3 regions of the Devosia sp. SL43 genome follow, and region 1 is predicted to be linked to each of the others. Evidence: predicted binding sites of a transcription regulator. Region 1 holds the regulator's gene; each other region holds the start of a gene.
The links. The regulator LexA, encoded in region 1, represses DNA repair genes until DNA is damaged. The targets are predictions, from matches to a motif close to TGTTCNNNNTGTGTTCNG.
Positions count from the first base shown of each region.

Region 2: a site for LexA is predicted at 2,712-2,729, ahead of ruvC (crossover junction endodeoxyribonuclease RuvC). Genes of this name have one in related genera too.
Region 3: a site for LexA is predicted at 2,321-2,338, ahead of dinB (DNA polymerase IV). Genes of this name have one in related genera too.

Region 1 covers NZ_CP063401.1:541,422-545,979, forward strand. Annotated here, with positions in the region: gene trpC (indole-3-glycerol phosphate synthase TrpC) at 1-436, shown strand, start outside; gene moaC (cyclic pyranopterin monophosphate synthase MoaC) at 436-912, shown strand; gene IM737_RS20915 (molybdopterin molybdotransferase MoeA) at 909-2,111, shown strand; gene lexA (transcriptional repressor LexA) at 2,216-2,929, shown strand; gene IM737_RS02680 (DUF2155 domain-containing protein) at 2,974-3,402, opposite strand; gene IM737_RS02685 (NADH:ubiquinone oxidoreductase subunit NDUFA12) at 3,413-3,796, opposite strand; gene IM737_RS02690 (DUF4037 domain-containing protein) at 3,989-4,558, shown strand, end outside.
Region 2 covers NZ_CP063401.1:1,836,361-1,840,918, reverse strand. Annotated here, with positions in the region: gene IM737_RS09025 (SecDF P1 head subdomain-containing protein) at 1-84, shown strand, start outside; gene IM737_RS09020 (YebC/PmpR family DNA-binding transcriptional regulator) at 163-909, shown strand; gene IM737_RS09015 (GGDEF domain-containing protein) at 962-1,744, opposite strand; gene IM737_RS09010 (GGDEF domain-containing protein) at 1,854-2,543, opposite strand; gene ruvC (crossover junction endodeoxyribonuclease RuvC) at 2,772-3,278, shown strand; gene ruvA (Holliday junction branch migration protein RuvA) at 3,275-3,892, shown strand; gene IM737_RS08995 (AbrB/MazE/SpoVT family DNA-binding domain-containing protein) at 3,951-4,214, shown strand; gene IM737_RS08990 (PIN domain-containing protein) at 4,201-4,558, shown strand, end outside.
Region 3 covers NZ_CP063401.1:3,843,580-3,848,137, reverse strand. Annotated here, with positions in the region: gene IM737_RS18795 (EAL domain-containing protein) at 1-2,203, opposite strand, end outside; gene dinB (DNA polymerase IV) at 2,359-3,603, shown strand; gene phnE (phosphonate ABC transporter, permease protein PhnE) at 3,966-4,558, opposite strand, start outside.

The sequences.
Region 1 (4,558 bases):
GACCTACCAGGTCGCCGAAGCCCGCGCCTGGGGCGCAGACTGCATCCTTATCATTCTCGCTGCCGTGGGTGACGACGTCGCCCGCTACCTGCTCGACGCCGCCGAAGAGTGGAAGATGGACGCGCTGGTCGAAGTGCACGACCAAACCGAGCTCGATCGCGCCGTGGCGCTTGGCGCGGAGTTCATCGGCATCAACAACCGCAACCTGCGCACCTTCGAGACCACGCTCGAAACCTCGGTGAACCTGGCCATAGGCGTGCCGAAAAGCACGCTGCTGGTCAGCGAGAGCGGCATCGTCAATCATGACCATGTCGTGATGCTCGACCAGCGCGCCGGCATCGGCACCTTCCTCGTCGGCGAAAGCCTGATGCGCCAGGAGGACGTCACAGCCGCTACCCGCGCCCTGTTGATGGGCGCCCCGCAGGCCGTCCGCTGATGGCCGCAGGCCTGACCCATCTCAACGCCAAGGGCGAAGCCCATATCGTCGATATCGGTGACAAGGCGGTTACGCGTCGCCGCGCGGTGGCCCAGGCCCGCATCGTCGCCCGGCCCGAAACCGTCGCCACCATCATGGCCGGCGGCCTCAAGAAGGGCGACGCTCTTGCTGTGGCCCGCATCGCCGGCATCATGGCCGCCAAGAAGACATCCGACCTGATCCCGCTCTGCCATCCCATCCCCCTGACCAAGGTCAGCGTCGAGATCGAAGCGGATGGCACCGAGGCGATCCTGATACACGCCACCGCCGAAACCACAGGCCAGACCGGCGTCGAGATGGAAGCGCTCGTCGCTGCCTCCACGGCTGCGCTCACGCTCTACGACATGGCCAAGGCCATCGACCGCGCCATGGTGGTGACCGACATCTGCCTGCTGGAAAAATCCGGCGGCAAGTCTGGCGACTTCGTCCGCGCATGAGCCTGCTCCCGGTCGACGACGCCATCGCCGCCATTCTTGACCGAGTGCCGACGTCGCAGGCGGAGACAGTACCGCTGACCGAAGCCATCGGCCGCGTCCTGCTCGAGCCCGTCATAGCCACCCACGACCAGCCCCCCTTCAATGCCAGCGCCATGGACGGCTACGCCATGCGCGCCGCCGATGTGGTGGACGGGCACCGCCTCGCCGTCATCGGCACCTCGCAAGCCGGCATGGGCTTCGAGGGCACCGTCGAGCCCGGCCTGGCCGTCCGCATCTTCACCGGCGCGCCGCTGCCAACCGGCTCCGATACCGTGATCATGCAGGAAGAAGCCCGCGCCGCCGACGGCTTCGTCAGCTTCACCGCCCCTGCCCGCCTTGGCCACAGCGTCCGCCCTAGGGGTAACGACTTCGCTACCGGTCAGGAACTGCTCGCTGCCGGCACCCGCCTCACCCCCATGCAGATCGCCGTGGCCGCCGCCGCCAATGCCGCCCACCTCACCGTCGCCCGGCGGCCGCGCATCGCCATCCTGGCCACCGGCGACGAACTCGTGCTCCCCGGCTCCCCCCTCGGCCCCGACCAGATCGTCGCCTCCAACAGCATCGGCCTCGCGCCGCTCCTCGCCCCCTATGCGGAAGAGATCGTCGACCATGGCATTGCCCGCGACGACCGCGATCACCTCCGCGCCAAGTTGACCGCCATCTTCGCCACCGAGCCCGACATCGTCATCACCACCGGTGGCGCCAGCGTCGGCGATCACGACATCGTCCAGCAGCTGCTCGTCGAACTGGGAGTCGGCGTCGATTTCTGGCGCATCAACATGCGCCCGGGCAAACCGCTGATGTTCGGCACCCGCGGCAAGACGCTGATCTTCGGCCTGCCGGGCAATCCCGTCTCGGCCCTTGTCACCGCCCATGTCTTCATCAAGCCGGCTTTGCGGCACTGGCTGGGCCATGCCGAACCGCAAGCCTGGCAGTTGCCGCTGGCCAGCCCGACGCCGCCCAACACCGCCCGCCGCCACTTCATGCGCGCCCAGCTCGTCCACACGCCCTCGGGCCCCGAGCTGCAGCCCATCTCCCAGACCGATAGCGGCCACACCTCGTCCCTAGCCCATGCCGACATGCTGATCGTCCAGCCGGAAAACGATCCCGGCCAGGCCGCCGGAACGATCGTCGAAGCCCGCCCCATCGACGCCTTCTGATATCGGCGGCATCTACTACGCGGTGTTTCTTGGGATATTGCAGAACATAACTAGAACAAGTATAACTGTTCTGCCTACGTTCCGATTCTCTCCCCGAGGGGCCCATGCTAACGCGCAAACAACACGAGCTGCTGATGTTCATCCACGAACGGATGAAGGAAAGCGGCATCCCGCCATCGTTCGACGAGATGAAGGATGCGCTCGATCTGGCGTCCAAGTCGGGCATTCACCGGCTTATCACGGCGCTGGAAGAACGCGGCTTCATCCGACGCCTGCCCAATCGGGCGCGAGCCCTCGAAGTGGTGAAGCTGCCGGACTCGATGAACCCGTCGCTCGGCGGCCGCAAGGCGCGCTTCGAGCCATCGGTGATCGAAGGCAATCTGGGCAAGGTGGCGTCACCGCCATCCCGCGTGACATCCATGGACGACTATGCCCGTCCGATCGCCATTCCGGTCATGGGCCGCATCGCGGCCGGTACGCCGATCGAGGCCATCCAGACCCATTCGCACACCATCATGGTCCCACCCGAAATGCTGGGATCAGGCGAACATTATGCGCTCGAAGTGCGCGGCGACTCGATGATCGACGCCGGCATCTTCGATGGCGACACCGTGCTCATCAAGAAGCAGGACGCTGCCTCGACCGGCGAGATCATCGTCGCTCTCGTGGATGATGAGGAAGCCACCCTCAAGCGCCTGCGCCGCAAGGGCAATACGGTTGCCCTCGAAGCCGCCAACCCGGCCTACGAAACCCGCATCTTCCCGCCTGATCGGGTCAAGGTCCAGGGTCGGCTGGTCGGGTTGCTGCGCAAATATTGATGTAGAAAGGCAAGGCCACGCACCAGCGTGGCCTTTTTGTTTGCCTAGTCCCGCGCATCCGGTGGCGGCACGTCTGAACTGACCTTGCACTCGATCAGCCACACATCATAGACGGCATGGTCGACCGCATTCAGCGCCGGGCTGTCGGCGAACATCCAGCCGGTGAAGATGCGCCTGGATGTGCCGGTCAGGCTGCGCTGGTCGACTTCAAGAAAGGCCGACACACGCTGGGTCTCGGTTGGCGGGCGGCTGTAGCAGGCCCGTGGCGTGATCTCGAGCGCGCCGAACAGCACCGTCTCATCGATATAGACATCGAAGCGGGTGATGCGGCCGGTGATCTTGTCGAGGCCGGCAAAGGTCGCCACCGGGTTGGCGATCGGCTGCGCCATAATGGGAACGACAAGGCCAGACACCGCCAGCGCTGCCGACAGCGCCAGGCCCTTCAGCATTGAAAACGGGGCGATGCGGCGCAAGGCGCCGTCCTTATTCCGGCGACCAGGCGTCGTAATCGCCGGTCACGCGCGGGCGCTCGCCGGATTTGAGCAGGCTGCCTTCCGGGCGATAGGCGGCGGCCGTACCGGTCAAGTTGGCCTCATGCGGCTTTTCCCAAGCCTTGGCGACATACTTGGCCTGGCTGGGAACGACGTCCGTGCGGTGGTGCATCCAGCCGTGCCAGCCCGCGCCAATGGTCGAGGCATCGGCATAGCCGGCATAGGTCACATAGCGCCGGTCGGCCTTGCGATCCTGGTAGTATTTGTTGCCGAACTCGTCGCTGCCGACATAGTCGCCGAAGCGCCAGATCCACAGCCGCGTCCCCCAGGTCTGCCCGCTCCACCAGGAGAAGATTTCAGTGAGGAACTGGGTGATACCGGATTTGGCCAATTGTCGATTCCGCCGTCGAGATATTCGAGTTGAGGCGGTTTAGCATGGTCGCTCCCGTCAGCATAGGGCCGCCGGGATGGTGTGATCCGGAAATCATGCCTGCAATCTCAGTCGCCCCATGACCTTGGCCGGTACGGTCAAGTCTGCGACAAGGCAACACGCACCTGGGAGGCAATGATGCAGGGTATCGAGCTGTCGCGCCACTTCTACGTCGATGTCGTCTGCCCATGGCTCGACGCAGCTGCCCCTAACCTCCAGCATGCGGCCGCGCTGATCGGCTACGGTTCAGAGCTCCTCGGCTTTGACGACGAGATGTCACAGGACCACAATTGGGGCGCCCGGGTGCATCTCTTCCTCTCGCAGGATGACTTCGATGTGCATGCCCATCGCTTGGTCGATGCTTTCACCACCGAGGCGCCCAGGCAGTTTATGGGCGAGCCGATCCAATGGCGCAGTCGGCCCCATCCCGCGGCCAGCGGACGCTGGGCCGCAGGCGCGGTAGAGCACGGCCTCGAAATTCACACCATCGAGGCGCGCCTTGCCGGGGGTCTGGCCCTTGAGTCCGTGGATTCGATCACGCCGCTGCAATGGCTCGGCCTGTCCGAGCAACGCCTTCTCGGCTTCACGGCGGGTGCCGTCTTTCATGACGATGGCGACCGCCTCGGCAAGGTCCGTTCGGCCCTGTCCTACTTTCCCCGCGACATCTGGCTGTACAAGATCGCCTGCCAGTGGCGCCGCATCGGCGAA
Region 2 (4,558 bases), 1.3 Mb from region 1:
CTGAGCCAGGCCGATGCCAAGGCCATCGCCGAGCGCCTCGCCGAAGACGGCGCCCGGATCGTGCTGACGCCGATCCCGCACTAGCCCGACTTCACAAGCGTCGCGCGCTTGCCTATAACGCGCCACCACATTTCAGCATTCTTACCACGAGGGGAGTGACCGATGGCCGGCCATTCACACGCCAAAAACATCATGCACCGCAAGGGCAAGTCCGACGCGGCGCGCTCCAAGGTCTTTTCCAAGCTGGCTCGCGAAATCACCGTGGCCGCCAAGATGGGCATGCCCGACCCGGCCTTCAATTCGCGCCTGCGCCTGGCGGTGGTCAATGCGCGCGCCCTCTCCATGCCCAAGGACAACATCGATCGCGCCATCAAGAAGGCGATCGGGTCGGATGGCGAGAACTATGACGAGATCCGCTACGAGGGCTATGGCCCGGGCGGCGTCGCCGTCATCGTCGAGACGCTGACCGACAACCGCAACCGCACCGCCTCCAACGTCCGCTCCTATTTCTCCAAGAGCGGCGGCGCCTTGGGCGAAACCAACTCGGTTGGCTTCATGTTCGACAAGGTCGGCGAGATCACCTATCCGCTCAAGGCCGGCTCGGAAGACAAGGTCATGGAAGCGGCCATCGAGGCGGGCGCCGACGACGTCGAGAGCGACGAGGAAGGCCACTACATCACCACCTCCTTCGAGGCGATGGTGGAAGTGGCAGCAGCCCTGGAAAAGGTGCTGGGCGAGGCCGAATCGGTCAAGGCCATCTGGAAGCCGCAGACCAATACGCCCATCGATGCCGACAAGGGCGCTTCGCTGATGAAGCTGATCGCGACGCTCGAAGAAGACGACGACGTGCAGAACGTTTATTCGAACTTCGAGATGAGCGACGAAGACGCGGCCAAACTCGAGGCCTGATTGTGGCAGGCGGCGACTAATGTCCGGGCGGTGCCAATGGCGCCGCCCTTTTTCATGCCGTGCGCTTGAGGTCGATGAACGGATGGTCCGCTACATGGACGACGGTCGCGCGGTTGCGGCCGGTCTGCTTGGCACGGTAAAGCCGCTGGTCGGCAATGCGGAAAAGCTCGGAAAAACTGGCTGGCCCTTCGAAGACCGCGCCGCCAATGCTGACCGACAGCAGGCGCTGGCGACCATCGGGCGCAAACACCGCCAGGTTGACCGAGCGGCGGATGCGTTCGGCGATCATCTCGGCGCCGCGCTGATCGACACTGGGCAGATAGACGCCGAATTCTTCCCCACCCATGCGACCGACCAGATCGCCATTGCGCAGGACGGCGCGTATGGAGCGGGCGATGATGGTCAGGGCCTCATCGCCGGCATCATGGCCAAACAGGTCGTTGATGGCCTTGAAGTTGTCGGCGTCGATCATCAGCATGGCCCCGGTGGCGTGGGGTTCGCGCTGCGCCAGCAGCGTTGTGACTTTGCTGGTGAATGCACCCCGGTTCAGACAGGTCGTGAGGCTATCGGTACGGGCGACAAGGCCCAGCCGCAGGTTGGTGATGGCGAGGCCGCGCAGCCGCATGCTCATATAGAAGAACAACGGCACGCCCAGCAGGATGGGCAGCACGATGGCGCTGAAAATGGCGCGTTGCAGGGCCAGGGTGCCCAACCCATCAAAGATCACTGCGTTGAAGGTGACGCAGACCAGGACGCAGGCCATGGTGCCGAACAATGTCCACCGCCCAACGCTGGACCAGCTCTGCATTGCGGTCAAAGTCTTGGAAGGCAGCATGAGCAAAAAATCTCCGGCTTCTCAAAAAGTGCTTGTCCGATGCCGGGGCGCCGGAATGGAGCGGTCAAAAGCGAGGCGGCAGAAATCAGGCTGGCGGGATCCCCATCGCTCAGGCGGCCTGCATCATGGCGACGCGGTCGCGGCCGGTGTTCTTGGCGTCGTATAGACGCTGGTCGGCCAGGCGGTAGAGGTCGGAAAATTGCGTGCTGGTGGTATAGGCGGCCCCGCCAATGCTCACCGAGAGCGGGCAGGTTACGTCGTTGGGCATAAATTGGATGCTCGAGACGGCATGGCGGACGCGTTCGGCCACATGATCGGCAGCGGCAAGATCGGCGCCGCGCAGGAAGATCCCGAATTCCTCGCCGCCCAGGCGCCCGACCACGTCGGTGCTGCGGACAGCCGAGCGGATGGCATCGGCAATCTGGCGCAGGGCTTCATCACCGCTGTCGTGTCCGAAGCGGTCGTTGACGCTCTTGAATTCGTCGGCGTCAACGATCAGCAGCGCGCCGCCTTCATTGTCAGCAGTCCGGCGATCCAGATGTCGCATCACCAGGCCGGTGAAGGCGCCACGGTTGAGGCAGGTGGTGAGCCAGTCCGTCGAGGCCAGGTGCACCAGCTGCTGGTTGGCGTGGCGCAGCTGTTCGTGCTTGTGCATCAGGAAGAACACCATCGGACCACCAAGAGCCAGCGGCATCACGATCGAAACCGCGAGCCCCTGCACATTCACGCCCGCCGAGAAGGTCTCCATGATCATGTTGGTGAAGATAACTGACAGCGCCACCGAAACTGCGGTGATCATTGCCGTCGTCCGCTGGATTCGCAGCCACGCCCGCTTCGGTAGCTCAGTCCCAAGTCCCGTCATCAATACTGTCCCTGCATTCCCACGGGGGAAGCTAGGGCCGCCTGTTGAAGATGGTGTTTGCGCGATAGATTCAATTTTATCGGTCCATGGGTTTTCCACTGATCCTGTTGCCTTTTTGTTCACATAGGGCTTGGTAGGCTGGGTGCCGCTCAATAAGGATTGCGCATGAACCTCGTTACGCGAATCATCGGCATCGATCCGGGCCTGCGCCGTTGCGGCTGGGGCGTTATCGAGACCCAGGGCAATCGCCTGACCTTCGTCGCGGCCGGCACGGTGACACCGCCGGTCGATGGCTCGCTGGCTGAGCGGCTGGCCTTGCTGTTTGCGGGGCTGGGTGAGGTGCTTGACCGCTTTGCGCCGCATGAGGCTGCGGTGGAAGAAACCTTCGTCAATGCTGGCGCGCGCTCCGCGCTGCTCCTGGGGCAGGCGCGCGGCGTGGCGTTGCTGGCGCCAGCTGCACGTGGCCTGCTGGTCGCCGAATATGCCGCCAACCTCGTCAAGAAGTCCGTTGTCGGGACGGGTCATGCCGACAAAGGACAGATCCAGTTGATGGTCAAGACGCTGCTGCCGGCAGCAGATTTCAAGGGCGCTGACGCTGCCGATGCGCTGGCCATCGCCATCTGCCACGCGCATCACCGCGTTTCCAATCAACGCCTGAGGGCCATTGCATGATCGGCAAGCTCAAGGGTCTGGTCGACAGTTTCGGCGACGATTTCGTGCTGATCGACTGCGGCGGCGTCTGCTACGAGGCCTTTTGCTCAAGCCGCACGCTGCAGGCGCTCCCTCGAGTTGGCGAGTCAGCGGTGGTGTTCATCGAGACCATCGTCCGCGAGGACATGATCCGCCTCTATGGTTTTTCGAGCGAAGGCGAGAAGGGCTGGTTCAACCTGCTGATGACCGTGCAGGGCGTTGGCGCGCGGGTGGCGCTGTCCATTCTCTCGGCGCTGTCGCCCGCTGAACTGTCCAGCGCCATTGCGCTGCAGGACAAGGCCATGGTTGGCCGCGCCAATGGCGTGGGGCCCAAGCTTGCTGTGCGGCTGGTCACCGAACTCAAGGGCAAGGTCCCGTCAGGCCCGGGCATCGATGCTGGCACGCTGGGCCTCCAGGCAGCGCTAGGCGAAGGCGTGGCACCGTCGGCGATCACTGACGCCGTCTCGGCGCTGACCAATCTGGGCTATTCCAGCGCGCAGGCCTCGGCGGCCCTCGCCAGGATTGTGGCCCGTGAGGGCGATGGGATTAAGACCGAGACGCTGATCCGTATGGGATTGCGGGAGCTGAGCTCTTGATGGCCTTGTTTTATCCGCAACTCCTTACTATTTTGATTTGGTAAGGAGATCGTCTTACATGGCAACGGCAACTGTTACAAGCAAGGGCCAGATGACCTTGCCTAAGGATGTCAGGGATGACCTTGGACTAAGGCCGGGCGACAAAGTGGAGTTCATCAAGCGGGACGGCAGATACATCATCATGCCCCGCAATGTTCCAGTCGCCTCGCTGGCGGGCATCTTGGGTAAGTCGCCGGCTGGTTCGATGTCGATCGATGAAGAAGAGGAAGCCTACGCTGCGGCGCTGGCGGAAGACGACGAGCGTATTCGTGCTGGGCGTTGATACCAACGTCCTTGTTCGTTTCCTGGCCGCTGATGACGACATGCAGTCGAAGCAGGCAAAGCTGCTCATGGGCAATCTCGACAACCAGCCCATTCGGATAAGTCTCATCGTCCTTGCGGAGGCATTCAACGTATTGACCAAGGTGCGTAAGTTTCCCATGGACGCGGTCCATGAAGGCTATCGGCAACTGCTGCGTAGCCCGGGCATCGAGGTTGAAGATCCGCGGCTGGTGTCTCGTGCCTTGGGTCTGGGACAACTCGCTCGCTGCGGCTTCAACGACGCGCTCATTGCCCTGCAGAACCAGACGGCTGGTTGCAGCACGACCGCGACGTTCGACCGAAAGG
Region 3 (4,558 bases), 920 kb from region 1:
GCTTGATCTTGTCAAATGGGAAGCTGCGCAGCGTATCGAGCGACGAATAGCCGGTGCCGAAGTCGTCGATGGCGATCGAGACGCCCATCGCCTTGATCTGCCGCAGGATATGCAGCGCCCGTCTCTTGTCAGCGATGATCGAGGTCTCCGTCACCTCCAGCTCCAGCCGCGCCGGCGCCAAACCGGAGCGCAGCAGGGCCGCACGCACCGTGTCGATCAGCTCGACCTGGCTGAGCTGGATGCCCGATATATTGACCGCGATCTTGTAGGGCTCCGGCCAGGACGCAGCGTCGAGGCACGCCATCTTGAGCACCCAGTTGCCGATGGCGCCGATCGCGCCACACTCTTCGGCCACCGGGATGAAATCGGTCGGCGAGACCAAGCCGAAGCCAGGTCGGTCCCAGCGCAGCAGAACTTCGTAGCCGGTGATCTCGTTGGTCGCGACCGACTTCTGCACCTGGTAGACCAGGTAGAACGCGTCATGCTCCAGAGCCGACCAGATGTCCTTGGCCATGGCGCGACGCTGGCGAGCATGCTCGTCCATGTCGTGTTCGTAGTAGCAGACACGCGTGTCGAACTCGGCCTTGGCGCGATACATGGCCAAGTCGGCATTGTTGAGCAGCCGCGAGCGGTCGCCCCCGTCCTCGGGATAGATGGCGACGCCGATGCTGGCGCCCGTGGTCACCGCCACGATATCGGTCTCGATACGGGCGAACAGGGCGGTCTCGATCCGTGCGAGGAAGTCGCGCAAGGCATCCATCGAGATAAACGTCTTGATCGCGGCGAACTCGTCGCCGCCCAGCCGCGCCACCGACTCGCCCTCCTTGAGGCCGGTGCTCAGCCGCGTCGCCAGGGACTTGAGCACCTGGTCGCCGACGATATGGCCATAGTTGTCGTTGATCTCCTTGAAGCGATCGAGATCGATGGCAATGACAGCGATGTTGAGGTCACTGGTCTCGGCATCTTCGAGGGCGGTGTCGAGCGTCTCGTTGAAGGCAGCGCGGTTGAGGATGTTGGTCAGCGAGTCGTGGTAGGCCAGATGCGAGATGGCTGCCTGCGAACGCTGCGCTGCTGTCACGTCATCGAGCGTGGTGACCCAACCGCCATCCGCTATCGGGCTGTGGATGAAACGGACGATACGGCCGTTGTCCAGCGTGCGCATGTAGTCGCTGCCCTCGCCCCGCGCCAGCTTGTCCCGCAGTTCGGCCAGCCGTGCATCATATTGCAGCCGGTCGGCGTCCGACAGGTTGGTCACACGGGGCCGCAGACCCGCCGACAGGTCGTTGAAATGCTGCCCCACAAGGTCGCGGCGCTCAGTGCCGGCGCCGACGATATCGGCCAGGCGATCGTTGTGGAAACGCAGATAGCCGGCGCTGTCGAACAGCATCAGGCCCTGGGCCATATGGGTGGTCGCCATTTCGAGCAGGCCCGTGACCTCGCTGATGCGATTGGCGTCTGCCTGTTGTCGCTTTAGCTCGCGGTCGGTGCGGCGCCGATCGGCCTCGTCGAGCACCGCGCTGGCAAAGGTAACACCCAGGATCAGCAGCGAGACCAGTGCAACGCCGATCGACAGCCAGCCGCTGTCGATCTCACCGGCGGCGCTGAGCGGGAAACATCCGGAGAAGCCGGCCGACCCCATGGCGGTGAAATGCATGGCGCAGATGGCCAGCGTCAGCAGCATCGCTCCGCCAATGCGCCGACCACTTGACGCCGCGACGAAGGACAAGCCCGAGAGCAGAATGCCCGCCAGGATGGAGATGGCCACGCCGGCGCTATTCCAGCCGATGCTGCCGCCCATCACCAGTGCGGCAATGCCGGTATAATGCATGCTGGAAATGGCCACGCCGACCACCGCGCCGCCGAGGAAATGGTCCCGCAGGCCGCTGCCCCGCGAAGCCATGGCAATGCCGGCACCGCAGACACCAATGGCGATGATCAGCGATGCGGCGGTCAGGACGATATCGTAGTTCAGCGAAAAGCCCGGACGGAAGGCGAGCATGGCTACGAAATGGGTCGCCCATATGCCGAAGCCCACCGCGAGCGCGGCGACGCCGATCCATATCGTACCCAGCCGTCCGTTGGTCCGCTGCGCATGGTGCAGCAGGCTGACGCAGGCATACGCCGAGACAAGGCACACCACCGCCGCCAGGATGACGAAGCGCGGATCATGCGATGAAATGAAGAAATCGAGGATGGAGAACAAGATAGGGCCCACAGTCTAGGGCTTCACACTAGGGGAATTCACTTAAGTTGGTCTTACGCAGCAGGGCGCCCAAAAACTTGTGATCGATTCTGACTGCTCTTGACTCAACCGTCAGTTTGTTCGCTTTATGTTCTGATTAAAAGCGCAGGTGCCCCGTGGACGCGGCGACAATCCTTCATGCCGATCTCGACGCCTTCTATGCGTCGGTCGAGCAATTGCTGGACCCATCCCTCTTCGGCAAACCCATTGCCGTTGGCGGCGGCGTGGTGCTGGCCGCATCCTATGAAGCCAAGGCCTTCGGTGTCTATGGCGGCATGCCGGGCCGCAGGGCGCGCGAACTCTGTCCGCACCTGATCTTTGTCGGCGGCCACTTCCGCGAGTATCAGCGGCTCGGCGATGCCGCCATGGCCATTCTCGACGACTACACTCCCTTGGTTGAGCGCATCTCCATCGACGAGGCCTTTGCCGATGTCGCCGGCACGGCGCATCTGTTCGGACCACCCGAAGTCATCGCCGCGACCATCCGCCGCCGTGTGCGCGAGGAACTCGGCCTGCCCATCTCGGTGGGCGTGGCCCGCACCAAGCATCTGGCCAAGATCGGCTCGCAGGTGGCCAAGCCAGATGGCATGGTGGTGATCGATCCGGCCAATGAGCTGGCGTTTCTGCACGACCTGCCGGTGGAGCTGATGTGGGGCGTCGGCCCGGTCACCAAGGCCAAGCTGGCGGAATCGGGCATCATCACCATCGGCCAACTGGCGCAGACACCCGGCCGCTCGCTCGAACGCCTCATCGGCCATGCCGCCGGCGAAAAACTGTTCGCCCTCGCCTGGAACCGCGACCCGCGCGCTATCGTCACCGACCACCGCGCGCGCTCGGCCGGCGCGCAGTCGGCGCTGGGCCGCAAACCCTTTCGCGAGCAGGTGTTCCGCCCGACCCTGCGCCTCCTCGCCGATCGCATCGCGTCGCGCCTGCGCGACAAATCCTGGTCCGGCCGCACTATCACCGTCCGCGTCCGCTTCGCCGACATGCGCGCCGTCACCCGCGCCATGACACTGGGCGCGCCGGTTTCGGCAACCACCACCATAGCCGAAATCGCCGAGGAACTGGTGCGCGGCGTGCGGGACGAGCACCCGCATGAGCGCGACATCTCGTTGCTCGCCATCTCGGTGTCGCACCTGGTCCCTGACCAGGCCATGCAGTTCGAATTCTCGCTCGGCGGCCCCGATGATGCCCGCCGCCCCGGCACCCGCACCGGCGCCGCCCGCCGCCAAGCCGACGGCGCCATGGACAAGGTCCGCACCCGCTTCGGCTGGGACGCCATCGGCTACGGCTCGGTGGTGCTGGAAGCGCCGAAATCGGTGCCGGACGCATTCCGGGAACTGGCGGAGAAGCAGCTTTGAGCCCTCTTCACCTCTCCCTTTGGGGGAGAGGTCGACCCTCTTGGGTCTGGTGAGGGGGCCTTCCCCAAGCACATCACCCAGTAAAGGCCCCCTCACCCGGCTCTGCGCGCCGACCTCTCCCCCGAAGGGAGAGGTGAAGAAGGCTTCGGCTGAGCACCGATCTCTCAGTCGGGTCTCCCTCCCCCTTGTGGGGGAGGGAAGCGAGATAGGACTTGGCGTTCGCTAAGTCCGTTGAATCGAGCAGGGTGGGGGTATCTCTCCGCGAGTCCGATGCGCGCGTGGCCCACCCCCTCCCTTGATCCCTCCCCTCAAGGGGGAGGGTGTCGACTGGTGGTACGGTTCCGCACGCAATAGGAAAGTACTCAGTGCCCCACCGGCCCGATCAACCTCGACCGGATCGCGTTGGAGATATTGTCGAACAAGAACACCACCAGCAGGATCAGCAGCACCATGTATGCGACCTTGTCCCAGTCCGAATTGGTGCCCATCGACTCCAGCAGTTTGAGCCCGATGCCGCCCGCCCCGACCGCACCGATCACCGTGGCCGAGCGCGTGTTGCTCTCCCAGAAATACAGCGATTGCGACACGAAGACCGGCAGCACCTGCGGCACCACGCCATAGCGGTTGAGCGCAGCCGGGCTGGCGCCGACCGACTTCATACCCTCGCGCTGCTTGTCGTCCACATTCTCCAGCGCCTCGGCATAGACCTTGCCCAAGGCACCGGTGTCAGTGAAGAAGATCGCCGCAATACCGGGGATCGGTCCGGGGCCGAAGCCGCGGGTGAAGAACAGCGCCCAGATCAGCATGTCGACCGAGCGAATGAAGTCGAAGAAGCGCTTCATCAGCCAGTTGGCTGGGCGGTTGGCGGTGATGTTGCGGGCGGCAATGAAGGCCAGAGGAAAGGCCAGGAGCGTTGCGAACAATGTGCCGACAAAGGCCATAACCAGCGTCTGCA